Regions from separate parts of the Janthinobacterium sp. NKUCC08_JDC genome, predicted to be linked through region 2. Evidence: predicted binding sites of a transcription regulator. Region 2 holds the regulator's gene; each other region holds the start of a gene.
What was found. Region 2 encodes sigma-54, which starts transcription at its own class of promoters, with help from an activator protein. Its sites were predicted from a motif close to TGGCANGNAANCTGCTTT; they were not measured.
Positions count from the first base shown of each region.

Region 1: the regulator sigma-54 is predicted to act here: its motif matches at 4,182-4,199, upstream of KO538_RS28440 (TorF family putative porin).
Region 3: the regulator sigma-54 is predicted to act here: its motif matches at 2,291-2,308, upstream of KO538_RS28740 (beta-propeller fold lactonase family protein).
Region 4: the regulator sigma-54 is predicted to act here: its motif matches at 6,083-6,100, upstream of KO538_RS00825 (urease accessory protein UreD).

Region 1 covers NZ_JAHKQW010000024.1:17,449-24,686, forward strand. Annotated here, with positions in the region: gene gshA (glutamate--cysteine ligase) at 1-1,233, opposite strand, end outside; gene KO538_RS28430 (ammonium transporter) at 1,437-2,972, opposite strand; gene KO538_RS28435 (P-II family nitrogen regulator) at 2,984-3,322, opposite strand; gene KO538_RS28440 (TorF family putative porin) at 3,334-4,101, opposite strand; gene KO538_RS28445 (accessory factor UbiK family protein) at 4,372-4,620, shown strand; gene KO538_RS28450 (YifB family Mg chelatase-like AAA ATPase) at 4,732-6,252, shown strand; gene KO538_RS28455 (hypothetical protein) at 6,319-6,864, shown strand; gene KO538_RS28460 (DUF1840 domain-containing protein) at 7,046-7,238, shown strand, end outside.
Region 2 covers NZ_JAHKQW010000018.1:95,333-102,570, forward strand. Annotated here, with positions in the region: gene KO538_RS26910 (monovalent cation:proton antiporter family protein) at 1-1,193, opposite strand, end outside; gene KO538_RS26915 (SIS domain-containing protein) at 1,278-2,312, shown strand; gene KO538_RS26920 (HAD family hydrolase) at 2,312-2,845, shown strand; gene lptC (LPS export ABC transporter periplasmic protein LptC) at 2,888-3,499, shown strand; gene lptA (lipopolysaccharide transport periplasmic protein LptA) at 3,525-4,106, shown strand; gene lptB (LPS export ABC transporter ATP-binding protein) at 4,106-4,861, shown strand; gene KO538_RS26940 (RNA polymerase factor sigma-54) at 4,866-6,344, shown strand; gene hpf (ribosome hibernation-promoting factor, HPF/YfiA family) at 6,414-6,776, shown strand; gene KO538_RS26950 (enoyl-CoA hydratase/isomerase family protein) at 6,910-7,238, shown strand, end outside.
Region 3 covers NZ_JAHKQW010000028.1:1,697-8,934, forward strand. Annotated here, with positions in the region: gene KO538_RS28735 (TonB-dependent receptor) at 29-2,167, opposite strand; gene KO538_RS28740 (beta-propeller fold lactonase family protein) at 2,372-3,328, shown strand; gene adh (aldehyde dehydrogenase) at 3,581-5,101, shown strand; gene KO538_RS28750 (DUF779 domain-containing protein) at 5,157-5,546, shown strand; gene KO538_RS28755 (PQQ-dependent methanol/ethanol family dehydrogenase) at 5,598-7,238, shown strand, end outside.
Region 4 covers NZ_JAHKQW010000001.1:162,054-169,291, forward strand. Annotated here, with positions in the region: gene KO538_RS00785 (1-acyl-sn-glycerol-3-phosphate acyltransferase) at 1-374, shown strand, start outside; gene KO538_RS00790 (HupE/UreJ family protein) at 371-931, opposite strand; gene ureG (urease accessory protein UreG) at 928-1,566, opposite strand; gene KO538_RS00800 (urease accessory protein UreF) at 1,590-2,270, opposite strand; gene ureE (urease accessory protein UreE) at 2,270-2,794, opposite strand; gene ureC (urease subunit alpha) at 2,808-4,508, opposite strand; gene KO538_RS00815 (urease subunit beta) at 4,510-4,839, opposite strand; gene KO538_RS00820 (urease subunit gamma) at 4,861-5,163, opposite strand; gene KO538_RS00825 (urease accessory protein UreD) at 5,186-6,052, opposite strand; gene KO538_RS00830 (GGDEF domain-containing response regulator) at 6,183-7,238, opposite strand, start outside.

The sequences.
Region 1 (7,238 bases), on a different contig from region 2:
CGCCACCACGCCATACACATAAAAGCGGTTCGGCGCGGCCGTGCCCGGCTTGGCCTTCAAATCCGGCACGGCATGCTGCTGGGCAAACGCCAGCGGCACGTACTGCGAGCCGGGCGCGTTCAGGTTCTGGTCCACGCCTTTTTCAGCATGCACGCGGTAGAAGCCGCCCACCACGTAGCGGTCGATCATATAGACGACGGGCTCGGCCACGGCATCCTTGATGCTTTCAAAGGTCGGCACGCCTTCCTGGATGATGACGTCGGTCACCAGCTGGCCATCCTTGACGATGGACATTTTTTCGCGCTGCTTGCGCGACAGGTCGCGCACTTCGCTGGCGTCGCGCACCGTCATGATGCCCGTGCCATACGTGCCCGCATCGGGCTTGACGATGACGAACGGCTTTTCCTTGATGCCGTATTCCTTGTATTTCTTGCGGATCTTGGCCAGCAGCACGTCGACGCTGGCGGCCAGCGCATCTTCGCCCTCGCCTTCCTGAAAATTCACATCGCTGCACTTGGCGTGGAAGGGGTTGAGCATCCACGGGTCGACATCGATCATCTTGCCGAATTTTTTCACCACTTCATCGTAGGCCGTGTAGTGGTTGCTCTTGCGGCGCAAGGCCCAGCCCGCGTGCAAGGGCGGCAGCAGACTTTGCTCATGAATATTTTGCAAGATATCGGGGATACCGTCCGACAAGTCGTTATTCAGCAGAATCGTGCAAGGGTCGAAATCCTTCAAGCCCAGGCGGCGGCCATTGTTCAGGCGCACGAGCGGTTCGATGACGAGCATGTTGCCATCCGGCAACGCCAGCGGTGTCGGCTGGGTGATCTCGGGCGACCACGAGCCGAAGCGCACGTGCAGCCCCGTCTGGCGGAAGATCTGCATCAATCGCGCCACGTTCTGCAGATACTGCGGCGTGGTGTTGTGCAATTCCGGCACAATCAGCAGGTTGCGGGCGTCCGGGCAATACTTGTCAATGGCGGCCATGGCCGCTTGCACGGACAGGGGCAGCATTTCCGTGGCCAGGTTGTGAAAACCGCCAGGGAACAGATTGGTATCGACGGGCGCCAGCTTGTAGCCGGCGTTACGCAAGTCTACCGAGCAATAGAAGGGCGGCGTGTGCTCTTGCCACTCCATGCGAAACCAGCGCTCAATGGCCGGCGTCGCGGCCAGAATCTTTTTTTCGAGGTCGAGCAGCGGTCCGGTCAGGGCCGTGACGAGATGGGGAACCATAGTTACATCCTTAAATTATGTGCAGTATTCAAAAAAGCACACAGAACTGCCGACTATATTACCGTGTAAGTACCCCAAATCGGGGCAAAAGCCTTGTTTTAAAGACCTTTTACATTCCCACAACGAAAAAAAGGCACCTCAATGAGGCGCCTTTTCCACCAGACATGCCGCGCCGGGACGCTGGCATGCCAGATAGTGATTATTTAGCCATGATACGCTTGCTCGCCGTGGCTGGTGATATCGAGGCCTTCGCGCTCTTCTTCTTCCGGTACGCGCAGGCCGATGACGATGTCGACCAGTTTATAGGCGATGACGGAAATGATGGCAGACCAGAGGATGGTGGTGCCGACCGCTTGCGCTTGCACCCACACTTGGTGGCCGATCGAGTACGGATCCGCCGACATCTTGTTGGTGACATAGTCGAAGATGCCCTGGCCGCCCAATTGTGGTGCAGCAAACACGCCCGTCAGCAAGGCACCGAGGATGCCGCCTACGCCATGCACGCCGAACACGTCGAGCGAATCGTCGGCGCCGATCAGGCGTTTCAAGCCATTCACGCCCCACAGGCAGACGACACCGGCCAGCAAGCCGATGACCAGGCCGCCCATCGGGCCGACAAAGCCGGCCGCAGGGGTGATCGCCACCAGGCCGGCCACGGCACCCGATGCGCCACCGAGCATCGATGGCTTGCCTTTGCTGATCCACTCGCCAAATACCCACGACAGGGTAGCGGCGGCAGTGGCCAGCAAGGTGTTGACGAAGGCCAGGGCAGCCACGTCGCCCGCTTCCAGCGAGGAGCCGGCATTGAAACCGAACCAACCCACCCACAGCAGCGACGCACCGATCATGGTCATCGTCAGCGAGTGCGGCGCCATCGATTCGCGGCCGTAGCCGACGCGCTTGCCGATCATGATCGCGCCCACCAGGCCGGCAACGGCGGCGTTGATGTGCACCACGGTGCCGCCGGCGAAGTCCAGCGCGCCTTTTTGCCAGATCCAGCCAGCCTTCAGGGCTTCGCTGGCCGAAGTGGCGGCGTTGGTGATCAGGTCAGGACCGGTCCAGAACCACACCATGTGGGCCGCTGGCAGGTAGGCGAACGTGAACCACAGCACGACGAAGGCCAGCACGGCGGAAAACTTGGCGCGCTCGGCAAAGGCGCCGACGATCAGCGCGCAGGTGATGGCGGCAAACGTGCCCTGGAAGGCGACAAAGACGAACTCGGGAATGACGACGCCCTTGCTGAAGGTGGCGGCGGCGGCAAACGTGCCCTTGGCCGGATCCCAGATACCGTTCAGGAACAGGCGGTCGAAGCCACCGAAGAAGGCGGTTTTTTCCGTGAAGGCGATCGAGTAGCCGTAGATACACCACAGCACGATGACCAGCGCGAACACCATGAACACTTGCATCAGCACCGACAGCATGTTCTTCGAGCGCACCAGGCCGCCGTAGAACAGGGCCAGGCCGGGGATGGTCATCAGGATCACCAGCAGGGTGCTGATCATCATGAAGCTGGTATCGCCCTTGTTGGCAACGGGCGCGGCGGCTGGCGCGGCGGCGGCCGGGGCCGGAGCGGCGGCCGGAGCTGCTGCGTCAGGCACCGGCGTGACGGCGGGAGCGGCGACGGCCGAAGTCGTGGCCGCCTCCGTCTTGGCGGGGGCATCGGCAAAGCTCGGCGCGGCGACGCCAAACGCACACAGACAGGCAAACCCAGCTAGCAATTTTGTTATATTTTTACGCATCAATATTCCCCTTAGAGCGCTTCGTTGCCGGTTTCACCGGTACGGATGCGGATGACTTGTTCCAGGTTGTAGACGAAAATCTTGCCATCGCCGATTTTACCGGTACGCGCGGCACCTTCGATCGCTTCGATGGCCTGGTCGACAATGGCGTCATCGACAGCCGCTTCGATTTTGGTTTTTGGCAAGAAGTCGACGACATACTCGGCGCCACGGTAGAGTTCCGTGTGACCTTTCTGGCGGCCGAAACCTTTGACTTCGGTAACGGTAATGCCTTGCACATTGATAGCCGACAAGGCTTCGCGTACTTCGTCCAGTTTGAACGGTTTAATGATTGCAGTAATCATTTTCATGGCAGTCTCGCTTAAAAGGTTTTGGATACGGTCAGCACGAGACCGGATTTCGCCAGATTCTTGCCATTCGGTGCCAGCGACGTGATGTTGGCTTTGACGTAGGCCAGGGCGACTGTTGCCATGCCAAAATCCTTGGTGACGCCCAGCTTGTAGTCGGTGTAGCTGAGGGAATCGTTGTGCTCAACTTTCTGGCGGCCCACATGCAGGTTCAGCAGATAGCCTTCGTGCACATCGATATTCGCGCCCACGTCGAGGTAGCCGCTGTTCTTGCTGTCGGCCACGCCGAACAGATTGGTGGTCGAGTGCGAGTACTTGATGTAGGCCGGGCCATAGCCGAGCTGGCCATACAGCTCGAAGGTGTTGGCATTGGTGCTCAGCCCATTCGAGGGATAGAAGTAGTACAGGCCGCCTACGTCATAGGTAAAATCCTTGCTGATCTCGCCCCGTTTGCCGCCGTAGATGTCCCATTCCAGATTGGTATCGCCGCCGCCGTCCTTGATCCATTTGATGCTCGACAGCCAGGTGCCGACGTACAAACCCGTCGGGTTGTGGGTATAGTCGGCACCGCCGCTGATGGCCGGTTTCAAGCGGCTTTGCGAGATGCCGCGGTAACGGTAGTCGCTGGTCAGCGCCACGTTGTAGCTCACCACGTTATCAGGTACGGCTTCGGCTGCAGCAGGCGCCGCCACTGCATCCTGGGCCATGGCGCTACCGCACAAGGCGGCCATGGCCAGCGTCAACGCTGCAGCTAAAGTCATGTTCTTGGACAGATTCTTCATGGCGATTCCCTTTTATTGAACTTTTAAAGCGGTTGAGGTTTAAAATCTTGGCTGGAGATCACAAAGCGTTCATACCTTCTTTAGCAGAATACGTGCCAGCTCTATTGCCACCTTGACAGGTGCGTTTCCGGCCATACATACCCTGCAAGCCTCTGGGCATGCGGGTACGGGCTGCTGAAGCATTGTGAATTTGCCCAGTTTCGCACCAGATTAACGCCGCTGTGCACCGCAATGGTGCGATGCACAGGCCGCACCATAAAAGGACTGACCATGGACATGAATACCTTCTTTAACGACTTGCAAGGCAAGATCCATCAAGCCATCGAAAACTCGCCTGCCAAGGATATCGAGAAAAACGTGAAATCGATGATGACCCAGGGCTTCGCCCGCCTCGACCTCGTCACGCGCGAGGAATTCGATATCCAGGCGCAAGTGCTGGCCAAGACCCGCGCCAAGCTGGACGCACTGGAACTGCGCCTGATCGAACTGGAAACGCGCCTGAACGACACCAAGGCGTAAGATGCGGCCAGCAAGGCTCCGTTATTGACGGCCTTGCTGGCATAGCTCAAGCTTGACGGCGTTGCATACGCTAGACTGGTCCTGCCCGCGCCCGCGCCACAGGGGAGTCTGATGAGTCTGGCCGTCCTGAAAAGCCGCGCCCTGGCCGGCATGGAAGCGCCCGAGGTAAGTGTCGAAGTCCACCTTGCCAATGGCTTGCCTTCGTTTACGATTGTCGGCCTGCCGGATACGGAAGTGAAGGAATCGCGCGACCGCGTCCGTGCCGCGCTGCAAAACTGCGGCTTTGACATGCCGGCGCGGCGCATCACGGCCAATCTGGCGCCGGCGGACCTGCCCAAGGAATCGGGACGCTTCGACCTGCCCATCGCGCTGGGCATCCTGGCCGCGTCCGGCCAGTTGCCGGGCGACCAATTACACCACTACGAATTCGCGGGCGAACTGTCGCTGTCTGGCCAGTTGCGCCCCATCCGCGGCGCGCTGGCCATGACCTTTGCCATGCAACGCAGCCAGCCAGGCGCGCCACGCGCCTTCATCCTGCCGCAGGCGAACGCGGACGAAGCGGCTCTCGTCAGCGATGCCTGCATCTATCCTGCCCACAGCCTGCTCGAGGTCTGCGCGCATTTTGCCGCGCACGCCAGCCGGACCGTCCTGCAACGCCACCAGCCCATGCTGGCCGTACCCGATTTTGCGTATCCGGACTTTGCCGACGTGCAAGGACAGCAGCAGGCGCGCCGCGCACTGGAAGTGGCGGCCGCGGGTGGCCATAACGTCCTGATGGTGGGGCCGCCGGGCGCGGGCAAGACCATGCTGGCCAGCCGCTTCCCCGGCGTGCTGCCGCCCATGAGCGACGAAGAGGCGCTGGAATCGGCCGCCGTGCATTCGCTGGGCGGCCTCTTCAAGGTGGAACACTGGAAACGACGCCCCTACCGTGCCCCGCACCAGACGGCATCCGGCGTGGCCCTGGTGGGCGGCGGCAACGTGCCGCGCCCGGGAGAAATCTCGCTGGCCCACTGCGGCGTGCTGTTTCTCGATGAAATCGCCGAATTCCAGCGCCGGGTGCTCGATGTGCTGCGCCAGCCCATGGAATCGGGCGTGATCAGCATTTCACGCGCGGCCCGCCAGGCCGAGTTTCCTGCTCGCTTCCAGTTGATCGCCGCCATGAATCCCTGCCCCTGCGGTTATCTGGGCCATGCTTCGGGACGCTGCCGCTGCACGCCGGACGCCGTACTCCGTTATCACAGCCGCCTGTCCGGTCCGCTACTCGACCGTATCGACCTGCAGATTGAAGTGGCCGCCATGCCGCCGGCGGCGCTGGGGCGGCACGCAGGCGCAGGCGAAAGCACGCAAGCCATCGCCACGCGGGTCGCGGCAGCCTTTGCCCTGCAGCTGGCACGCCAGGGCAAAGCGAACCAGCGCCTGAGCAGCACGGAAATCGAACAGCATTGTCGCCTGGAAACGCATGGCGAGCAGCTGCTGCATGGCGCCATAGCGCGCCTGCACTGGTCGGCGCGCACCTATCACCGGGTATTGCGCGTGGCGCGCAGCATCGCGGACCTGGCGGACAGCCCCGGCATCACGCAGGCGCATGTCGCCGAAGCGATCCAGTACCGGCGCGTGCTGCGTGAAATATAAGGCAGCCAGCGCGAACGCCACGCGTGCGCGATTGCGCGTGATGGGCGGCGCTGCTACCATCTGCTGATGAAAAAACCATCAATTGCCCTCTTTCTGGCTACGCTCGCGGCCGCCAGCGTCCTGTCCGCCTGCAGCCCGAAGTTCGACTGGCGCGACTATCGCAGCCCCGACGCCCAGTTCACGGCCTTGTTTCCAGGCAAGCCCGCCGTGCTGACGCGGGAGGTCGATCTCGATGGCAAGAAAGTCAGCCTGACCATGACGGCCAGCGAAGTCGATGGCAATACCTTCGCCATCGGCAGCGCCGTGCTCGACAGCGCAGAACAGGCGCAAGCAGCCCTGCCCGCCATGCAGACGGCCCTGTTGAAAAATATCAACGGCACCGTGCGCAGCGAAAAATCCGCATCGGCGGCCAGCAGCACGGCTGCCGGAACGCAGCAGCGCAGTTCGCTCAGCATTGAGGCCAAAGGCACGCAGCAAGGCAAGCCTGTCTTGCTGGTCGGCCGTTTTGTGGCGCAGGATAAACGCATCTTCCAGATCATCATTCTCGGCGAAGAAAGCAAGCTGTCGCGTGACACCATCGACACCTTCATGGACTCGGTGAAACTGGATTAAGACTTAACGATCGCTTAAACCGGTGTTTTCACGATAAGCGAGCTCTTGTAAATACGTGCGTTGTCCAACAGATGGCCCTATCCGGCTTGCAAATATGCAATCCGGGACAAACGGACGGCCTGTGCGACATTTCAAGTCGTGATATTGTTTCGACACTAACAACAAGTTTCAGAAAGCGCTTATGTTGATCTCATTCAAATCCAAATCTTCCCCTGAAGTGCTGATGTATCAGGAACATGCCCAGCGTATCCTCGACATTCTGCACAAGAACCCCACGCGTGGCGTCATCACGCCAGCCGAAGCGGGCGATGCCCTGGCCTTGCTGGAAAAAGAAGTCGCGGAAAGCAAGTTGCATCCGGAAAACGACATCGAAC
Region 2 (7,238 bases):
ATCATCCAGTCGTTGGCCGCCAGTTTCATGACGATGGCGTCCGACTTGGCGATGAGGAAAGGCGCCACCAGCATCGACAGCACCATCGAGGCCAGCACCACCTGCACGACGAACGGGTCCATCAGCTTGATGCCGCCAGCGAGGTTCAGCAGCACGAAGCCGAACTCGCCCGCCTGCGCCAGTCCCAGTCCCGTGCGCAAGGCCACGCCGTTGCTGGACCCGAACAGCCGGGCCAGACCCGCGATCAGCGCGAATTTCAGCAGCACGGGGGCGCACAGCAAGAGCAGCACCAGCCACCAGTTATCGAGCACCACGCGGATATTGAGCAGCATGCCGACCGTGATGAAGAACAAGCCCAGCAGCACGTCGCGGAAGGGCTTGATATCCTCTTCCACCTGGTGCTTGAATTCCGTCTCGGAAATAAGCATGCCGGCAACAAACGCGCCCAGGGCCAGCGACAGCCCGGCCCGTTCCGTGATCCACGCCGCGCCCAGGGTAATCAAGAGCAGGTTGAGCATGAACAATTCTTGCGAGCGGCGCTTGGCAACGATGGTCAGCCAGCCGCGCACCATCTTCTGGCCGATGAACAGCAGCAAGATCAGTACGACCAGAGCCTTGCCGCCGGCCCAGGCCAGGGTTTCGGCCAGGTTGTCCGAATCGCGCGTGAGGGCCGGGATCAGGATCAGCAGCGGCACGACGGCCAGATCCTGGAACAGTAAAATGCCGATGATCTTGCGGCCGTGTTCGCTTTCGAGCTCGAGCCGCTCCGTGAGCATTTTCGAGACGATGGCTGTCGACGACATGGCCAGCGCGCCGCCCAGGGCGAACGCGGCTTGCCAGCTCAGGTGGATGTAGGCGGACAGGTAGCGCCCGACGAACCAGCCGAAGACGACGGTGGCGATGATGGTGGTGACCACCTGCGCCATGCCAAGGCCGAAGACGATGCGCCGCATGGCGAGGAACTTGGGCAGAGAAAACTCGAGCCCGATGGAAAACATCAGGAAGACGACGCCGAACTCGGCCAGCGTATGGCTGGCCTCGTTTTCGGCCGCCAGGCCCAGCGCATGGGGCCCGATGACGATGCCAACGGCCAGGTAGCCCAGCATGGGCGGCAAATGCAACATTCTGAAAGCGACCACGCCCAGCACGGCGCTGCCGAGTAACATCAGGGTCAGTTCAAGCGAGGAAAACATGGGTTGCCCGGTACGGTCAATGGAAATCGTTGTTTGTTGTGACTGGCAAGTTTTTTGCTTTCCTAATTCGTTTATACTTTGGGCATGAGTGTAACCCATGAAAAAACAATGCTGAAAGCTTTTGATCGAATTGACATGCAAGCGACGACCGAGCGCGCTGTTGCGCTGGCCCGCACCACCTTGCAGATCGAGTCCGACGCCATCGTTGCGCTGCACGCGCGCCTTGCCACGGACGACAGCGTGGGCCGCGCCGTGGCGCTGTTGCTGCAATGCAAAGGAAGAGTCGTCGTCTCCGGCATCGGCAAGTCCGGCCATATCGCGCGCAAGATTGCCGCCACCCTCGCTTCCACCGGCACGCCGGCCCTGTTCGTGCATCCGGCAGAAGCGGCCCATGGCGATCTGGGCATGGTCACCTCGGACGATGCTTTTATTGCCATATCGTACTCGGGCGAGTCGTCCGAACTGATGGCCATCATGCCTGTCGTCAAGCGCATGGGCGGCGTACTGATTTCCATGACGGGCAAACCGAATTCCAGCCTGGCCCAGCTGGCCGATGTGCACCTGGATATTTCTGTTGAGAAAGAAGCCTGTCCGCTAAACCTGGCGCCGACGGCCAGCACCACTGTCACCCTGGCCCTGGGCGACGCGATCGCCGTGGCCTTGCTCGACTTGCGCGGCTTCAAGGAAGAAGATTTCGCCCGCTCGCACCCGGGCGGCGCCCTGGGTCGCCGCCTGCTCACGCATGTGCATGACGTCATGCGCAGCGGCGAAAGGGTGCCGAAAGTGCCGGTAGAGGCATCCCTGCTGCAGGCGCTGGAAGAAATGACGAAGAAGGGCATGGGCATGACGGCCATCGTCGACGCGGACAACCGCCCCGTGGGCGTGTTTACGGATGGCGACTTGCGCCGCATGTTCGAGCGCGTGCAGGATTTCACGCAAGTGGCGATCCGCGACGTCATGCATGCGCAGCCGCGCAGCATCGCGCCCGAACGCCTGGCCGTCGATGCCGTGGCCGTGATGGAGCAGTTCCGCATCAACCAGATGCTGGTCGTCGATGCCGACGGCAAGCTGGTGGGCGCGCTGCATATCCATGACCTGACGCAAGCGAAGGTGATCTGATGGACAGCGTGGCGGACAACCTGGCGCGCGCGGCCAAGGTCAAACTGATGATCTTTGACGTCGATGGCGTGCTCACCGACGGCAGCCTGCATTTCGGCCCCGATGGCGAGATGATGAAAACGTTTAATGTGTATGATGGCCTGGGCATCAAGCTGCTGCAGGAATCGGGCGTGCAGACGGCTATCATCAGCGCGCGCCGCTCGGCCATTACGGCACGCCGCGCGCAAGACCTGGGCATTACCCATGTGCACCAGGGCGGTCACGACAAGCTGACGCCATTTCGCGAACTGCTGGCGCTGACGGGCTTGACGGAAGAGCAATGCGGCTATATCGGCGACGATGTCATCGATGCGCCCATCCTGAAACGCGTCGGTTTTGCCGTCAGCGTGCCGGGCGGGCGTCCGGAAGCGCAGGACCTGGCGCACCATGTGACGCAGGCCGGCGGCGGCCGCGGCGCGGTGCGCGAGATCTGCGAATTCCTGCTGCGCGCCCAGGACAACTATGCGCGCGTCATGGCGCCGTTCCTGGAGTGAGGCGCACCTTGCCGCCAGTGATATTGGAAAGAGTGAAACCCTATGCGTAAGCCAGGAGGCGCCCATCGCTGGCGCACGATTTTTACCCTGCTGGGTGCGGTTGTTGTCGCGCTGGCCAGCTTTTGGCTGCTCGAAGTGATGAACAAGAACAGCCAGGACATCAAGGCCAGCAAGCATCTGGATGAGCCCGATTATTTCATCACCAATTTCAGCCTGGTGCGCATGGATTTGACGGGTAAGCCCAGCTATATCGTGTCGGGCACCAAGCTCACGCATTATCCGGCCGACGATTCGTCCGATATCGACCAGCCCTTCGTGCGCAAGCTCACGCCAGGCATGCCGCCGTTGAACATGAATGCGGAACTGGCGCATATCGACCAGGACAATACCCGGCTGCAACTGCACCGCAAGGTCGTGATCGACCGCGCGGCCAGTCCGAAGGCGCAGAACCTGACGGTCAGGACGGAAGCGCTGACGGTGTTTCCGGACGAGGAAAGAATGGAAACGGACGTGCCTGTCGATATCCTGACGGGGACTTCGCGCCTCAATGGCATCGGCATGAAAGCCAATAACGCCACGGGCGTGGTGGAAGTGCAGAATGCGCTGCGCATGGTCCTCCCGCCGAAACCGCGCCCTGCCGCGGCGGCAAAATGACAGAATGAAACAAGGAAACCATACTATGAAGAACATCTTGCTGTTGACCGTATTTTCGCTGGCCATCATGGGCGTGGCGCATGCCGAGAAAGCCGATTCCGAGAAGGAAGCCGTCATCACGGCACGCAGCGGCCACGTCGATGACGTCAAGCAGGTGCGTACCCTGACGGGCGACGTCGTGCTGGTCAAGGGCACCCTGACCATGAAGGCGGGCCGGGCATTGATCACGGAAGACCCGCAAGGCTACCAGTTCATCACCTTCTGGGCCGATCCCGGCAAGCTGGCCACGTTCCGCCAGAAGCGCGATGGCGCGGGCGACCTGTGGGTCGAAGGCGAAGCGGAGCGCGTGGAATACGACAACAAGACGGAAGTGGTGAAACTGTTTTCCAAGGCCAAGCTGACGCGTCTGGAAGGCACGAAAGTAACCGACGTGGCCAATGGCGCCTTCATCTCGTATGACAGCCGCAAGGAAGTATTCAAGATGGAAAATTCCGACAGCGGCACCAGTACCTCCGATGGCGGCAGCGTGCGCATGGTGATCCAGCCGAAGACCAAGGCGCCGGAAGCGGAGAAAGCGCCGGCCACGCCTGCGCCAGGAAAGAAATAATGGACAATACTCGTTGCGGCAGCACCCTGATCGTTCGCGGTCTACAAAAAACCTATGGCAAGCGGCAAGTCGTGCATGATGTCTCGCTGCAAGTCGAATGCGGCGAAGTGGTGGGTTTGCTGGGCCCGAACGGCGCCGGCAAGACCACCTCGTTCTACATGATCGTCGGCCTGGTGCCGTCGGACGGCGGCAGCATCGATATCAGCGGCGTGGACATTTCCAGCCTGCCGATCCACCGCCGCGCGCAGATGGGCTTGTCCTATCTGCCGCAGGAAGCGTCCGTCTTCCGCAAGCTGACGGTGGAAGACAATATCCGCGCCGTGCTGGAAATCCAGACCGTCGAAGGCCGTCCCCTGAAGAAGGCCGAGATCGAGGAGCGCCTGGATAAACTGCTGGCCGATTTGCAGATTGAAAAGCTGCGCGAGAACCAGGCCCTGTCCCTGTCGGGCGGCGAGCGCCGCCGCGTGGAAATCGCCCGCGCGCTGGCCACGGATCCCCGTTTCGTGCTGCTCGACGAGCCGTTCGCCGGCGTCGATCCGATCGCCGTGATCGAGATTCAGCGCATCGTGCGCTTCTTGAAGGAGCGCAATATCGGCGTGCTGATCACCGATCATAATGTGCGCGAGACGCTGGGTATTTGCGACCGTGCCTACATCATCAACCAGGGCTCGGTACTGGCGTCGGGACGCCCCGACGACATCATCGCGAACGAGTCGGTACGCCGGGTCTATCTGGGCGAACACTTCCGCATGTAAGCCAATGAAACAATCATTGCAGCTGCGCACTTCGCAGCACCTGGCACTGACGCCGCAGTTGCAGCAATCGATACGCCTGTTGCAATTGTCGACCCTGGAATTGCACCAGGAACTCGAGCAACTGCTGACGGACAATCCCTTGCTCGAGCGCCTCGACGATCCGCTCGACCGTTCGCTGCGCCTGCTGTCGGACGGGGCCTTGAGTTCCACGGCGGCGCCGGCCGAAGCGCCGCCCCAGGCGCCAGGCCAGGAGGCGCCTGCCGCGCCTGCCGAAGCGGAAACCTTTGACGGCGAGGCGGGCGAGGGCCCGGCCGCCGCGGACGGCGGCGACAGTGACTGGAGCGAGGCGAGCCGGGGCAAGGCGCCCGACGACGAAGATTCCCGCCCGCAACTCGAGGCCCATCACTGCACCCTGCGCGAACACCTGATGGAGCAGATGCGCGTGACGGTGCTTGAATTGCGCGACCGCGCGCTGGTCGAGCTGATCATCGACGCGCTCGACGACAATGGCTACCTGGAAGAGTCGCTCGACGACATCCTGGCGCGCCTGCCGGAAGAGCTGGAAATCGACGCCGACGAGATGCGCACGGCCTTGTCGCTGCTGCAAAGTTTCGATCCGCCCGGCGTGGGCGCGCGCAATGCGTCCGAATGCCTGGCGCTGCAGATCAAGCGCTTGCCGCACATCGCCATGGTGACGCGGCGCATGGCGCTCGTCATCGTGGAAAAGCACCTGGCCTGGTTTGCCCAGCGCGATTTCAACAAGCTGAAAAAAGCCCTCGATTGCGACGATGAAGACTTGCGCGAAGCACAGACGGTGATTCGCCAGTGCAATCCGCATCCGGGTGCCGTGTTCGCCTCGGACGTGTCCGATTACGTGGTGCCCGACGTCGTCGTCAAGCGCGCGCGCAATGGCTGGCAAGTGACCCTGAACAACGACGTCATGCCGCGCCTGCGCGTCAACGCCATGTACGCCAACCTGCTCAAGCAGGGCAAGGGCGAGGGCGCCATGGGCGCACAGTTGCAGGAAGCCAAGTGGCTGATCAAGAATATGCGCCAGCGTTTCGACACGATTTTGCGCGTGGCACAGGCGATAGTAGAAAGACAAAAGAACTTTTTCTCGCATGGGGCCGTTGCCATGCGCCCCCTTGTGCTCCGTGAAATAGCTGATACACTGGGTTTACACGAGAGTACTATCTCGCGGGTAACAACTCAAAAGTACATGCTGACCCCGCACGGCATGTTCGAGTTGAAATATTTCTTTGGTAGCCACGTCGCCACCGAAGCGGGGGGCGAAGCGTCATCGACGGCGATACGGGCATTGATCGTGCAACTGACAGGAGCAGAAGACCCTAAAAATCCTTTATCCGACAGTAAGATTGCGGACATGCTGGGGGAACAAGGCATGGTGATTGCGCGACGTACTGTTGCCAAATACCGGGAAGCGTTGAAAATTCCGCCAGTGAGCCTGCGTAAGTGTTTGTAAGTTTTTTTCGGTTCCTCTGCGGGCCGGATAGGATGGACCGCACGAACCCGATCATCTTTAGGAGTGTGTATGAATCTCACCATCAGCGGACATCATCTCGAAGTGACACCAGCCATCCGTGAATACGTACAAACGAAGCTGGAACGCGTGAAACGTCATTTCGATCAAGTTATCGATATCGCCGTGATTCTGACCGTGGATAACCTCAAAGAGAAAGAAAAACGTCAAAAGGCCGAAGTCAACCTGCGTTTAAGTGGCAAAACCGTCTATGTGGAAAGCCTGGCACAAGACCTGTATGCCGCGATCGATGCCCTGATCGACAAGCTCGATAGGCAAGTGATGAAATACAAAACCAAAGTGCAAGGGCACGGTAAAGAGGCGATCAAGCATCTGCCAGACAACTCCGAGGAAGACGCCGTCGTCGCCGTTTAAGGCCACCCGCTTTCAGCAGTTGTGATCAACTAAGGGCGCACATTGCGCCCTTTTTTGCGCCTGGACCTTTTGAACGCAATGTTCCCCGCGCAGGCGCTAGAATGTTTGTACTTTTACTTTTTTCACGCCTGCCATGAGCGACTTCGTCCAGACCTCCATCCGCAACCGCACGGGGCACATCGTGCTCGACCGTCCGAAAGCCTTGAATTCCCTGTCGCTGGAGATGGTGCGCGCCCTGAGCGCTGCCCTGCTGGCCTGGCGCGACGATCCGCAGGTGGACGCCGTCGTGATCCGCTCGAGCAGCGAGAAAGCACTGTGCGCCGGCGGCGACATCCGTTTCTTCTACGATGCGGGCCTGGCCACGCCGCAAGGCGGCAGCGCCTTGCTGGAAGATTTCTTTACGGAAGAATACGCGTTAAATCATGTGATCCATTTCTATCCGAAACCGTATATCGCCGTGAT
Region 3 (7,238 bases), on a different contig from region 2:
CATCGGAAGAGGCGCGGGCTTTTTAGTTTTAGAAACTATATTGGGCGCTGACACCCAGCAGCCAATTGCGTCCTGGCGCCGCTTCATAGTAGCGTTTGTTGCTGTCGCCGACGATGACGGAGCCCACGTAGGTCTTGTCGAAAAGATTGTTCAGGCGGGCAAATTCCTTGAAGCGCCAGTTCCCCACGTTTTGTTTGGCGTTGAAGCGCGCATTGAACACCGTGTAGCCGGGCGCCGGTTTTTCGATGTTGCTGTCTTCCGCGTAGACCTGGTTGCTGGCCACGCTTTCCAGCGCCGCGCCAAAGCGGTCGAGCTTATCTTTCCACGCCAGTTCCGCGAACAGGTTGGCGCTGGGCACGCCAGGCAAACGGCTGCCTTCGCGCACGCTGCCAAACGCCTGGTCATACACGGCGTGCAGGCTGGTCAGTGCTACTTTTGCCGTGAAACCATATGGCAAGTTTGAGTCCAGCGACACTTCCATACCTTGGCGCAAGGTTTTACCTGCATTGCGATAGCTGGTGCGCCCGCCGCTGGACTTGTCGACCACCAGTTCGTCGTTGGTCTTGATCTGGAACACGGCCGCGTTTACGTGGGTGTTGTTGGCGATTCTCGCCTTGATGCCTGCTTCCAGGTTGGTGCTGGTGGCCGGTTTTAGCTGGTAATTGAAGCCGCCGCCCGTGCCCGAGTAAAACAGTTCATTCAAGGTAGGCGCCTCAAAACCGCGCGCGGCGCTGGCGTACACGTTGACGCTCGGCGTCAGTTTATACAGCAGACCCAGCACCGGTGTCGTGTGGCTGAATTCGAGGCTGCCGCTGTCGTTCCCATTGCTGAGATAGTGGTCGTCGACCGCCACTTTCATCTTGCTGTAGCGCACACCTGCGCTCAGCAGCCATGGGCCGCTTTGCCATTCCGTCTGGATATAGGGATCGAGGCTGGAGACGACATTCTGCTCGTCGCGGCGCAGCTTGCCTTTCACGCCAAACGTGTTGCCGATGTAATTTTCATAGCCGGTGCGGTCATCGCTGGAGCGGCCATAGTCGATGCCGATGGTGGTGCTCAGCTTGCCGCCGGCCAACTGGTTCACGTGCAGCCAGTTGGTATCGATGCCGTAGAACTCACGCTGGAAGTCGACCACGCCGCCTGAATGGCTGGGCGGTGCCTGGAAGCCTTTGGTAAAAGCCTGGTACTGGATCACGTCGCGGTTGCCGCCATACACCATCACATGCAGGCGGTCGTCGCCGAACGACTGTTCATAGGTGGCGCCGATTTGCTGGTGGTCGATGCTCTTGCGCGTGTTGTAGCGCTCGGCCAGGGTGCGCTTCGGGTTTTGTGTGTCGCTCGCATCGGTTTCGCCAGCGCGCGGGTCGCGGGCAAACGTGGCCCAGGTGGCGCCCAGCGGATCTTGCGTGTTTCCTTGGTGCAGGCTGTTGGCAACGATGGTCAGCTTGCTGTCCGCACTGGGCTTGACGGTGATCTTGCCGAACGCCTGTTCGCGCGTGGCGGCGCTGTGGTCGCGGAAACCGTCCGTGCGGAAGCGCGAGCCGTCGAGCACGTAGCCGATGCCGCCTGCCTGGCCTTGCGCCGTCAAGTCCACTTTGTTGGTGCCGTAGCTGCCGCCCACCACATTCAATTCGACGGACGGAGGATTTTGCCCATCCTTGGAAAACAGCTGGATCACGCCGCCCGAGTGGTTGCCGTAGATGGCAGAAAACGGTCCGCGCAGCACTTCGATGCGCTCGGCCGTATCGAGGTTGAAGGTGGCGGCCTGGCCTTGGCCGTCGGGCATGCTGGCAGGAATGCCATCGCTGATCAGTTTGACGCCGCGCACGCCAAAGGCCGAGCGTGCGCCGAAGCCGCGCGACGAGATTTGCAAGTCTTGCGCATAGTTCTGGCGGTTTTGCACGACCAGGCCCGGCACGGCGGCCAGCGCTTCTGACGCGTTGACGCGGATTTGGCCATCCTGGATGCGGGCGCTGTCGACGACGTCGATCGAGGCCGGCACTTCCTGGCTTGGATGGGCGATGCGGCTGCCGCTGACGACCACCGTATCCATCAGTTGCCCGTTGGCCGGGGCAGCTGCCTCGGCGGCAAAGACGTGAGGGGCGAGGGTAGCGCTGCCGGCGACAAACAGGCTGGCGATGGTGTTCAGGCGGAAACGGTGCTGCATGCGGATTCTCCAATGTGAATAAAAGCCTGCTTTGGTCGCGTGCGCGGCGCAGGTCTGCATCGTTGTATCAAGCAATATGCCTGCCATGTCTCCATTGGTGGGCTGAAATTATACGCGTGTCAGTGGCATGGCGTTTGCATACAGCAATGTTCAGATGCGCCGATGCCGCGCGCTTTTCCTGTGTTTTGCCATCGAAAGGTGATTATGCCCAACTTCTTCTCGCGCTTGCGCCAAGTGTGCTGGCTGCTGCCTGCGCTCGCCAGCAGCGCCCTCCAGGCTGCTCCATTTGCCTATGTTCCCAATGAAAAATCGGGCACCTTGAGCGTGATCGACACGGCGACCGACCAGGTCGTGCGCCAGATTGCAGCCGGCAAGCGTCCGCGCGGCATCGCCGCCGACCCCACCGGGCGGCAATTGTTTGTCACGGATGCGGCCAGCAGCGCCTTGCTGCTGATCGATAACGCTGGCGGCGCCCCCCTGCGCACGGTGGCGCTGGGCAAGTCGCCCGAAGGCGTCAGCGCTTCGCAAGACGGTCATTACGTGGCCGTGGCCGTCGAGGAAAACAATAGCGTGGCCTTGCTCGATGGGCAGACGGGCGTCTTGCTCGCCGATATCAAGGTGCATGGACGCAATCCGGAACATGCCGTTTTCAGCCCCGATGGGCGCTGGCTGCTGGTCAGCGCGGAAGAGGCTGAACAAGTCGATGTCATTGATGTGGTGCAACGCCGCCAGGTGGCGTCCATCGCCGTGGGATTGCGCCCGCGCGGCATCGGTTTCAGTCCGGACTCGGGCCGCGCCTACGTGGCGTGCGAACTGGTCAATGCCGTCTACGTCATCGACATGGCCGCGCGCAAGGCCATCGCCACCATTCCCGCTGGCAAGAATGCAAACGGCATCGTGGTCCATCCCAGCGGCAAGCAGGTGTATGTCTCGAACGGTATCGATGGCACGGTGATGGTGATCGACACGGCCAGCAACGAGGTCACGGCCACCATTCCCGTCGGCAAGCGCCCGTGGAACATGGCCATCACGCCCGATGGCGCCAAGCTGTACGTGGCCAATGGCCGTTCGAACAGCGTTTCCGTCATCGACACGGCCAGCGCGCGCAAGGTGGCCGATATTGCTGTAGGTGAATTGCCATGGGGCGTGGTGATTCGTTAATGGCACAGGAACAGGTGTTCCAGTCTGGTACACCTGTTCCATTGTGCAGCGGCTCAAGCCCGGGCATGCGCTGAAAAGCACACCGGTATTGACGCTAGGCCCTTGTAACAAGGGTAAAAGCGGCTAAGTTTGTAGTGGGATGCCGAGCTGGCACGGCATTTGCGGAAGACTCCGTGTACTCACCCCATCTGTACCAGGACGTTTGATTTTAATTACAGCAATTCCATTCTAATTAACCCGATAGAGGACGACATGAATCTCGCAGACATCAGCAAACTGGGCGTAGCCAATCCCTTCAAACAACGCTATGACAATTACATCCGCGGCAAATTCGTTGCCCCGGTAAAAGGTGAATACTTTCCTAACATCACACCGATCACGGGCTTGCCATTTTGCGAAATCGCCCGTTCCACGGCGGAAGATGTCGAGCTGGCCTTGGACGCCGCCCATGCCGCCAAGGATGCCTGGGGCAAGACATCGCCTGCCGAGCGCGCCAATATCCTGAACCGCATCGCCGACCGCATCGAACAGAACCTGAGCCTGATCGCCACGGCGGAAACCATCGACAATGGCAAGCCGATCCGCGAAACGATGAACGCCGACATCCCGCTGGCCATCGACCATTTCCGTTATTTCGCCGGCTGCATCCGCGCGCAAGAAGGTTCCGTCGCGCAAATCGATGCGGAAACCTATGCCTACCACTACCACGAGCCGCTCGGCGTCGTGGGCCAGATCATTCCATGGAATTTCCCGATTCTGATGGCTGTGTGGAAACTGGCGCCAGCCCTGGCCGCCGGCAATTGCGTCGTGCTCAAACCGGCCGAGCAGACACCGGCCTCCATCATGGTGTTGATCGAGCTGATCGGCGACCTGCTGCCGCCGGGCGTGCTGAACATCATCAATGGTTTCGGCCTGGAAGCGGGCAAGCCGCTGGCCTCGAGCAAGCGCATCGCCAAGATCGCCTTCACGGGCGAAACAGGCACGGGCCGCTTGATCATGGGCTACGCCGCGCAAAACCTGATTCCCGTCACCCTGGAGCTGGGCGGCAAGTCGCCGAACATCTTCTTTGAAGACGTGATGGACGCGGACGATGACTATTTCGACAAATGCCTGGAAGGTTTTGCCATGTTCGCGCTGAACCAGGGCGAAGTGTGCACCTGCCCATCGCGCGTGCTGATCCAGGAATCGATCTACGAGAAATTCATCGAACGTGCTCTGAAGCGCGTGGCCGCCATCAAGCAGGGCAACCCGCTCGACTCGTCCACCATGATCGGTGCGCAGGCGTCGCAGGAGCAGCTGGAAAAAATCCTGTCCTATCTCGACATCGGCCGCCAGGAAGGCGCCGAAGTGCTGGCTGGCGGCGAGCGCAACACGCAGGCGGGCGACTTGGAAGGCGGCTACTACGTGCGTCCGACCGTATTCAAGGGTAATAACAAGATGCGCATCTTCCAGGAAGAGATTTTTGGACCGGTCGTGTCCGTGACCACTTTCAAGGATGAGGCCGACGCGCTGGCGATTGCCAACGATACCTTGTACGGCCTGGGCGCCGGCCTGTGGACGCGCGACGGTTCGCGCGCCTTCCGCATGGGACGCGCCATCCAGGCGGGCCGCGTGTGGACCAATTGCTACCACCTGTATCCGGCCCACGCCGCGTTCGGCGGCTACAAGCAATCGGGTATCGGCCGCGAAAACCACAAGATGATGCTCGATCACTACCAGCAAACGAAGAACTTGCTGGTGAGCTATAGCCCGAAAGCGCTGGGCTTCTTCTAAACCGGTACACGCGCCGCGCCTGTCAATCCAGGCGCGGCGCGCAGAAAGGGATGCCATGAGTGCAGCAATTGCCCGGGTGGTCGCCACCGATGCGGCGCTGGAAATGATGGACAAGTTGCGCCAGCGTCACGGCCCGCTGATGTTTTTCCAGTCGGGCGGCTGCTGCGACGGCAGCGCGCCCATGTGCTATGCGCTGGGCGAGTTCGATGTCAGCGACACCGACATCTATCTCGGCAATTTGAATGGCACACCGTTCTACATGGGACTCGAGCAATTCGAGTACTGGGAGCATACCCAGTTGATTATCGATGTGGTCGATGGCAATGGCGGCATGTTTTCACTCGACAACGGCACGGGCAAGCGCTTCTTGACGCGTTCGCGCCTGTTCACCGATGAAGAGTGCGCCTTGCTGCATGCCCAGCCGCATGAGCACCGCAAGACTTGATACACACACATACTAATAAAACAGAGGGAGATGACTGTGCAGAAAAAAATCATGGGGATACTCGTCGGTTTGGGTTTGGCATCGCTGGCCCAGGCGGCCGACATGGGCAATGTCACCAATGCCATGCTCGACAGCACGGCGAAGAATCCGGCCAGCGTCCTGTCGTTTGGCATGGGCACGCAGGGCCAGCGCTATTCGCCTTTGACGCAGATCAATGACAAGACCGTGGCCAAGCTGGTGCCGGCCTGGTCGTTCTCGTTTGGCGGTGAAAAACAGCGTGGCCAGGAATCGCAGCCGCTGATTCATAACGGCAAGATGTTCGTCACGGCATCGTATTCGCGCATCTTTGCCGTCGACTTGAAAACGGGCGCCAAGCTGTGGAAGTACGAGCATCGCTTGCCAGACGGCATCATGCCCTGCTGCGACGTGGTCAACCGTGGTGCGGCCCTGTACGGCAACCTGGTGATTTTCGGCACGCTCGACGCCTATCTGGTGGCGCTGGACCAGAATACAGGCAAGATCGTCTGGAAAGAAAAAGTCGACGATTATGCGGCCGGCTACTCGATGACGGCCGCGCCGCTGATCGCCGAAGGCTTGCTGCTGACGGGCGTGTCGGGCGGTGAATTCGGCATCGTGGGCCGGGTCGAAGCGCGCAACCCGATGACGGGCGACCTCGTGTGGAGCCGTCCGACGGTAGAGGGCCATATGGGCCACCGCTACGACAAGGATGGCAAGGCGATCGACAATGGCGTGTCCGGCACTGCGAACAAGACGTGGCCCGGCGACCTGTGGAAAACGGGCGGCGCCTCGACGTGGATGGGTGGTACCTATGATCCGCAAACCAAGCTTGCCTACTTTGGCACCGGCAACCCGGCGCCATGGAACAGCCACTTGCGTCCCGGCGACAATCTGTATTCGTCGTCCACCGTGGCGCTGGACGTGAAAACGGGCCAGATCAAGTGGGCGTATCAAAACACGCCGAACGATGCCTGGGATTTCGACGGCGCCAACGAATTCGTCACCTTCGACATGGATGGCAAGCGCTACGGCGGCAAGGCCGACCGTAACGGTTTCTTCTATGTGATCGACGCCAACACGGGCAAGCTGCAGAACGCCTTTCCGTTTGTGAAGAAAATCACATGGGCCAGCAGCATCGACCTGAAGACGGGCCGGCCCAACTTCATCGCCGCCGGCCGCCCCGGCGACCCAACCAAGGGAGAGGAAGGCAAGAAGGGCACGACCGTGTTTGCCGCGCCTGCTTTCCTCGGCGCCAAAAACCAGATGCCGATGGCGTACTCGCCGCAAACCAAGCTGTTCTATGTGCCGGCGAACGAATGGGGCATGGATATCTGGAATGAGCCGATCAGCTACAAGAAGGGCGGCGCTTTCCTCGGTGCCGGTTTCACCATCAAGCCCCTGTTTGACGACTATATCGGCGCCATGCGCGCCGTCGATCCGAAGACGGGCAAGATCGTCTGGGAAATCAAGAACAACGCGCCGCTGTGGGGCGGCGTGATGAGCACGGCCGGTAACCTGGTGTTCTACGGCACGCCGGAAGGCTTCCTGAAAGCCGTCGATGCGAAGACGGGCAAGGAGCTGTGGAAATTCCAGACGGGCTCCGGCGTCGTGGCGCCGCCCGTCACGTGGCAGGATGGCGACACGCAATATGTGGCCGTCGTTTCCGGCTGGGGT
Region 4 (7,238 bases), on a different contig from region 2:
TGGGCAAGGTGCTGCGCTACCTGGGCGGCGAACCCGTCGACCGCAGCACCACCAGCGGCACGATACAGCGTCAGGCCGAACGCATGCTGGCGGCCGACTGGTACTGGCTGGCCATCACGCCGGAAGCGACGCGCAGCTACCGCCCCAACTGGAAAAGCGGCTTTTATCACCTGGCCGTCGCAGCCAAGGTGCCCTTGCTGCTGGTCTACATCGACTACCCGAACAAGGTGCTGGGTGTCGTCGACCATTTATATCTGACGGGCGACAAGGATGCCGACATGGCTGCGATTGCCGCCGTGTATGCGGACCACCAGGGCTTGCATCCTGAAAAGGCGGCGCCCATCGTGCTGTCGGAACGCCGCCCCGGCGCCTAAGCAACTCCCATCAGCACCACGCCGGCGGCCGTCAAGGCCACGCCGGCCACCCGCAGCATGCGCTCGGCCAGCACCTGGCCGGTGAAACGTCCGGCCCACAGCAGGATGGCCGAGGCCAGCATGAAGCCGCAGGCGGCCGAGGCGGCCGGCAATTCCTGGCCATGCGCATTGCCATGCGCCAGCGCAAACAGGCCCACCAGTCCCATGCCCAGCCAGTTCGGCAAGGCCAGCGCCAGCGCGATAGCCAGCCCTACCAGCGCCACCGTGGCGGCGATGCCCGTTTCCAGCCCGGGTACCGTCAAGCCCGCCATGCCGGCCAGCGCGCCAAGCAGCATCATGCCGAGAAACGTCGCGGGCTGGGCCAGGCCGCGGCGCTGCTGGCCGCCCCAGATGCCCACGCCCAGCATGGCCAGCAAATGGTCGATGCCCGTGAACGGATGGGCGAACCCGGCCAGGAATCCCACGCTCTCGCCATGGCCGGGATGCGCCATGGCGGGCACGGCCAGCAGGCACAGGGCAGCCACGGCGGCCGTTTTCTTCATCAGTCTTGCAGTCATTGCAGCTCCTTGCCTGGTTGATCGAGCAAACCTTGCTCGCGGATAAAATCGATGACCACCTGCACGCCGTCGCCGCTGCGCAGGTTGGTAAATACGAAGGGGCGCGCGCCGCGCATGCGCTGGGCGTCCTGCGCCATGATGTCGAGATTGGCGCCCACATACGGTGCCAGGTCCGTCTTGTTGATGATCAGCAAATCAGAACGCGTGATGCCGGGCCCGCCCTTGCGCGGGATTTTTTCACCGCCCGCCACGTCGATCACGTAAATCGTCAGGTCCGACAATTCCGGGCTGAAAGTGGCGGCCAAATTGTCTCCGCCCGATTCGACGAGGATCAAATCGAGGTTGGGAAAATCCGCCTGCATGCGCGCGATCGCTTCCAGGTTGATGGACGCATCCTCGCGGATGGCCGTGTGCGGGCAGCCGCCCGTCTCCACCCCCATCAGGCGCTCGGCCGGCAAGGCATCGGCGCGCAGCAGGATTTCCATGTCTTCCTTGGTGTAGATGTCATTCGTGATGACGGCCATGTCGTAGCGCTCGCGCATGCCCTTGCACAGCATTTCGCACAGGGCCGTCTTGCCCGAGCCGACGGGCCCGCCGATGCCCACGCGCAGCGGATTGGAAGTGATCGATGTCATAGTATGGTCTCTCGTTGTAGTGTTCAGGAACGGTACAGGCGGCTGTACTGCACTTCGTGGCGCATCGACAGCAGCGACAGGCCGGGCGCCCAGTTGCCCATCTCGTCGTCTGGCAAGGTTTGCGCCGTCAGGGCCGCCGCTTCCAAGTCCGGGCGCAGCGACAGCAGCAGGCGCTGCCCTGCCACCTGCCCCAGCGGCACGGATTTCACGCAAACGAGCACCTGGTTTTCCGCCCAGGCGAACAGCATGGCCAGCAGCGCCTCTTCGGGGGGAATCGCCAGTGCCGCCACGGCGCAGGCATACGCTGTCGGCAAGGCCACTTCCGGCTGGCCCTGCAGCATGTCGATCAGGACGCCGTCGGCCACGCCCAGTTCGGCCAGCAGCTTGGTCAAGGAATAGCCCATCTGGATGGTTTCGGCGCGAAATTCCGCCGTGTCGCGCGACGCGATGAAACGCTCGCTCCAGCGCTGCACGGCGCGCAAATCCTGCGCCTCGAACGCCTGCATCAGCCGCCAGCACAAAGGCGCTTCCCAGCGCGCCACCACCTGCGCCAGATGCTCGGCGATCCATTCGCGCGCCGTGACCGCGTCGTGCACCAGGCTTGACTCCAGCGCCGCTTCCAGCCCCTGCGAATAGCTGTAGGCGCCGATCGGCAAGGCCGGGCTGGCGAACTGCAGCAAATGCAGCAGGGCCGATGCCTGCATCACGCAGCGCCTGGCACATCGCCGGGACGGTGGATTTTCTGCCGCAGCGGCACGGGCGCCAGCAAGTGCTGGCCGTGGCCGTCGTGGTGGCCATGGCCGCCGCCGTATGCGCCCGCCTCGGGCTCGAACGGTGCGCTTTCTTCCGTCACCATCGCCTGTAAGCCTTCGAGCATCTCCTTCAATACGACGTCCTTGCGGATGCGCAAAAAGCCGTCGCCCACCTGCGCCTGCGTATGGCGGTTCCCCAGGTGGAAAGCGCAACGCAGTAGGGTGTGCGCATCGGCGCATTGCACCAGATAGGTCGGCTCGCGCGCGGCAACGATCCGCACCACCTGCCCTTCCGGCCCCGTCATGCGTTCGCCGTCGCGCAGCACCGTGCCGCGCACGGTGAACACGGCCACGTCGTCGCCATTCGACAGCACGGCGCGCAGCCGGCATTTTTCGCGCTGGTCGTAGGGCAACACAAGTTGGGCAAACGGCGTACGTTCATCGCCAGGTCCCAGTTTGGTATGCAAAGTCAGCATGCTTGTCTCCTGCTTAAAATAGAAAATAGCGCTGCGCCATCGGCAGCACGGCGGCCGCTTCGCACACGAGCAGCTGGCCGTCGGCGCGCACGGCGTAGGTTTCCGGGTCCACTTCCATGTGCGGCGTGGCGCTGTTGTGGATCATGTCGTGCTTGCGCAAGCCGCGCATGTTCTTCACGGCGATGACGGATTTGTTCAGTTTCAGCTGATGCCCGATATCGAGGTCGTAGGCTGCCTGCGAGACAAAGGTAAACGACTTTTTCAGGCCCCCGCCGAAGGCGCCGAACATCATGCGGTAGTGCACGGGCTGCGGCGTGGGGATCGACGCGTTCGGGTCGCCCATCTGCGCAGCCGCGATCATGCCGCCCTTCAGAATCATCGACGGCTTGACGCCGAAAAAAGCCGGCTTCCACAGCACGATGTCGGCGATCTTGCCCGCCTCGATGGAGCCCACCACGTGCGCAATCCCGTGCGTGATGGCCGGATTGATCGTGTACTTGGCGATGTAGCGCTTGGCGCGGAAGTTGTCGCTGCGCGCCGTGTCGGGCGCCAGCGCACCCCGCTGCACCTTCATCTTGTGCGCCGTCTGCCAGGTGCGCATGATCACCTCGCCCACTCTCCCCATCGCTTGCGAGTCGGACGACATCATCGAGATGGCGCCGATGTCGTGCAGGATGTCTTCGGCAGCGATGGTTTCGCGGCGGATGCGCGACTCGGCAAACGCCACGTCTTCGGCAATGGCCGGATCCAGGTGGTGGCACACCATCAGCATGTCCAGGTGCTCGTCGAGCGTGTTGACGGTGAATGGGCGCGTCGGGTTGGTCGACGAGGGCAGCACGTTGGACTGGCCCACGGCGGCGATGATGTCTGGCGCATGGCCGCCGCCCGCCCCTTCCGTGTGGAACGTGTGGATGGTGCGGTCCTTGAAGGCGGCCAGCGTGTGCTCGAGAAAACCGCCCTCGTTGAGGGTATCGCTGTGCAGCGCCACCTGGATATCCATGCGGTCCGCGACGGACAGGCAGTTGTCGATGGCGGCCGGCGTGCTGCCCCAGTCTTCGTGCAGTTTCAGGCCGATGGCGCCCGCGCGCACCTGCTCTTCCAGCGGCAGCGGCAAGCTGACGTTGCCTTTGCCCATGAAGCCCAGGTTCATGGGGAAGGCATCGGCCGCCGCCAGCATCGCGTGCAAATGCCACGGTCCCGGCGTGCAGGTGGTGGCGGCCGTGCCCACGGCCGGTCCCGTGCCGCCGCCCAGCATGGTGGTCACGCCGCTCATCAGCGCTTCTTCGATCTGCTGCGGGCAGATGAAGTGGATGTGCGTGTCGACGCCGCCGGCCGTGATGATCATGCCTTCGCCGGCGATGATCTCGGTGGCGCCGCCGATGGCCAGGGTCACGCCAGGCTGGATGTCCGGATTGCCCGCCTTGCCGATGCCGAAGATCAGGCCGTTCTTCAAGCCGATGTCGGCTTTGACGATGCCCCAGTGGTCGAGGATGACGGCATTCGTGATGACGGTATCCATCACCTCGGCCGCGCAGCGCTGCGACTGGCCCATGCCGTCGCGGATCACCTTGCCGCCGCCGAATTTCACCTCTTCGCCGTAGATCGCATAGTCATGCTCGATCTCGATGAACAGTTCCGTGTCGGCCAGGCGGATGCGGTCGCCCTTGGTGGGGCCGAACATCTCGGCATACGCGCTGCGGGGAATGCTGGCCATCTCAATCCTTTCCCGGTGGTGTGTCTTGCAGTTCGCCCATCACTTCGCCATTGAAGCCATAGACCTTGCGCTCGCCCGCCAGCGCCACCAGTTCCACCGTGCGCTGCTGGCCCGGCTCGAAGCGCACGGCCGTGCCGGCCGTGATGTTCAGGCGCATGCCGTAGGCGCGCCAGCGCTCGAAAGCCAGCGCCGGGTTGACTTCAAAAAAGTGGAAGTGCGAGCCGACCTGTATCGGCCGGTCGCCCCGGTTGGCCACCACCACGGTGGCCGTGGCGCGCCCGGCATTCAAGCTGATTTCGCCTTCTTCCAATTGGTATTCGCCTGGGGTCATGAGGGGCTCCTTCTCAAAAAACTACGGTATCGGGTGGTGCACGGTCACCAGCTTGCTGCCATCGGGGAAGGTCGCTTCCACCTGGATGTCGGGGATCATCTCGGCGATGCCGTCCATGACGTCGGCGCGCGAGAGGATCTTGGTACCGTCCGACATCAGCTGCGCCACCGACTTGCCATCGCGCGCGCCTTCCATGATGGCGGCGCTGATCAGTGCCACCGCTTCCGGATAATTCAATTTCAAGCCGCGCGCCAGGCGCCGTTCAGCCAGCAGCGCGGCCGTAAAAATGAGCAGCTTGTCTTTTTCGCGGGGAGTCAGGTCCATGGTTTTCCTTGTTCTTTCCTGATTAAGTGTTCCAGATGCGGGGTACGACGGCATCGCGTCCCAGCATGGCGGGGCGCAGCAGCTGCCAGGCGGCCAGCATGACGCGGCGCGCCGCCTCGCTGTCGCCGCACAGCAGGCGCACCACCACCAGCGATTTCATGTGCGTGGCGCCAAACGCGGCGCCGGCCGGCACGGCGATCCCGCGCACGGCCGCCAGCACGGCGGCAGGAACGGGGGCGCCGACGGCGATCAGGGTGGCGCACACAGTGTGGCCCGCCAAGCCCAGTGGGCTGGCCATCAGCGCGCCGCCGCCAGCCAGCACACCCTGTTCCCACCACAGCAGCTTGCCGCCACGGCGAATCTGCACCTGCTGGCTGATGCTGCCCGTATTGAAAACTTCGCCCGAGGCGCTGCGGCCCAGGCAGACGATGTCGCAGCCGATGTAGCGGGCTTCCGGCGCCAGTTCCACTTCGTGGCGCAGGCGCACGCACGCCTGGTCGAAGAAAATGCTTTCCTGTGGCAGCCACTCGATGGCCGCGCCGCTACCGGCGCGCAGCACGATGTGCTGGCCCGAGACATGGCCATTGGCGCGGTACCATTTGGCCGCGCCCGGCGACGTGAGCAAGGCGTGCGCGCCCTCGCCCACCGTGGCGTCGACTGCCAGCTGGTCGCCGCCCACGACGCCGCCGGGCGGATGGATGATGATGGCGTGGCAGACGGCGCCGCCTTCCGGGTACAGGGGCTTTTGCACGCGAAGGGGGCCGCTATGCGTGCGCTCGACGAGGCGGCTGACGCCATCGTGCAAGGCAAAGCCCAGGCGCAGCTGCGCCTGCCAGGCGCTGTGCGCGCTGGCTGGTAAAGGCGTGACTGGTCGGGTGCTGTCTGGCATGCGGGGCAATCGCGTAAATAAGCGATTACCTAAGCAGGATATGTGCCAGCGTCAGGGGAAGGAAAAGTGAGAATCGTGCACCGCGCTGCGGCGGGCGCACCGGCATGGTGCATCTGCCGCACCGCGGCGCTCAGGCCACGGCCACTGTTACGGCCAGGGTGCGCCGTTCGCGCAGCAAGGCCGTGAAGGCTTCCGCGGCCAGGGGGCGGCTGAAAAAATAGCCCTGCATTTCATCGCAGCCGTGTTCCGTCAGGAAGTCGACCTGTTCGCGCGTTTCCACGCCTTCGGCGATGACGCGCATGTCGAGGTTGTGCGCCAGCGAGATGACGGAACGGGCGATAGCCGCGTCGCTGCTGCTGGTGGTGACGTCGTCGACGAAGGATTTGTCGATCTTCAGCACGTCGATGGGAAAGCGTTTCAGGTAGCCGAGGCTGGAATAGCCGGTGCCGAAATCGTCGAGCGAAATGCCCACGCCGATATCCTTCAGGCGCGTGAGGGCCGCCACGGCCTTGTCCGGGTCGCCCATCACCGTGCTTTCCGTGATCTCGATGCCGAGGCAGGCGGGCGCGATACCGTATTTGCGCAAGGCCGCCTCGACGAACGGCACCGTGCGGTCCTGTGCGAACTGTTTGCCGGACAGGTTGACGGCCACCTTGATGCTGCCCAGGCCAGCGTCGTGCCAGGCGCGGATTTGCGCACACACGCTTTCGAGCACCCATTCGCCGATGGCCGTGATCGAGCCGTATTCCTCTGCCAGTGCGATGAACAGGCCGGGCGGCACCTTGCCCAGCACCGGGTTATCCCAGCGCAGCAGGGCTTCCGCGCCCAGCAAGGCACCCGTGCGCAAGCACATCTGCGGCTGGTAGTGCACTTCGAATTCATCGCGGCAGATGGCGCCGCGCAGCTGCTGCTGCATCGCCAGGCGGGCGCGGATATCGCTGCCCATGCGCTCCGTGAAGAAGGCGTAATGGTCGCGCCCCATTTCCTTGGCGCGCACCAGGGCCGTGTCGGCGTGGCGCAGCACGTCATCGAGGCTGTCGCCGTCGGCCGGACACATGGCGATGCCGATGCTGGTCGTCAGCGCCAGGCGTTCGCCATCGACGCTGAGTTCTTCGCGCAAGCCGGCCAGGATCGTTTGCGCCAGCCCCAGGGTACGCCCCAGCAGGGCATCGTCCTGCAGCAGGAT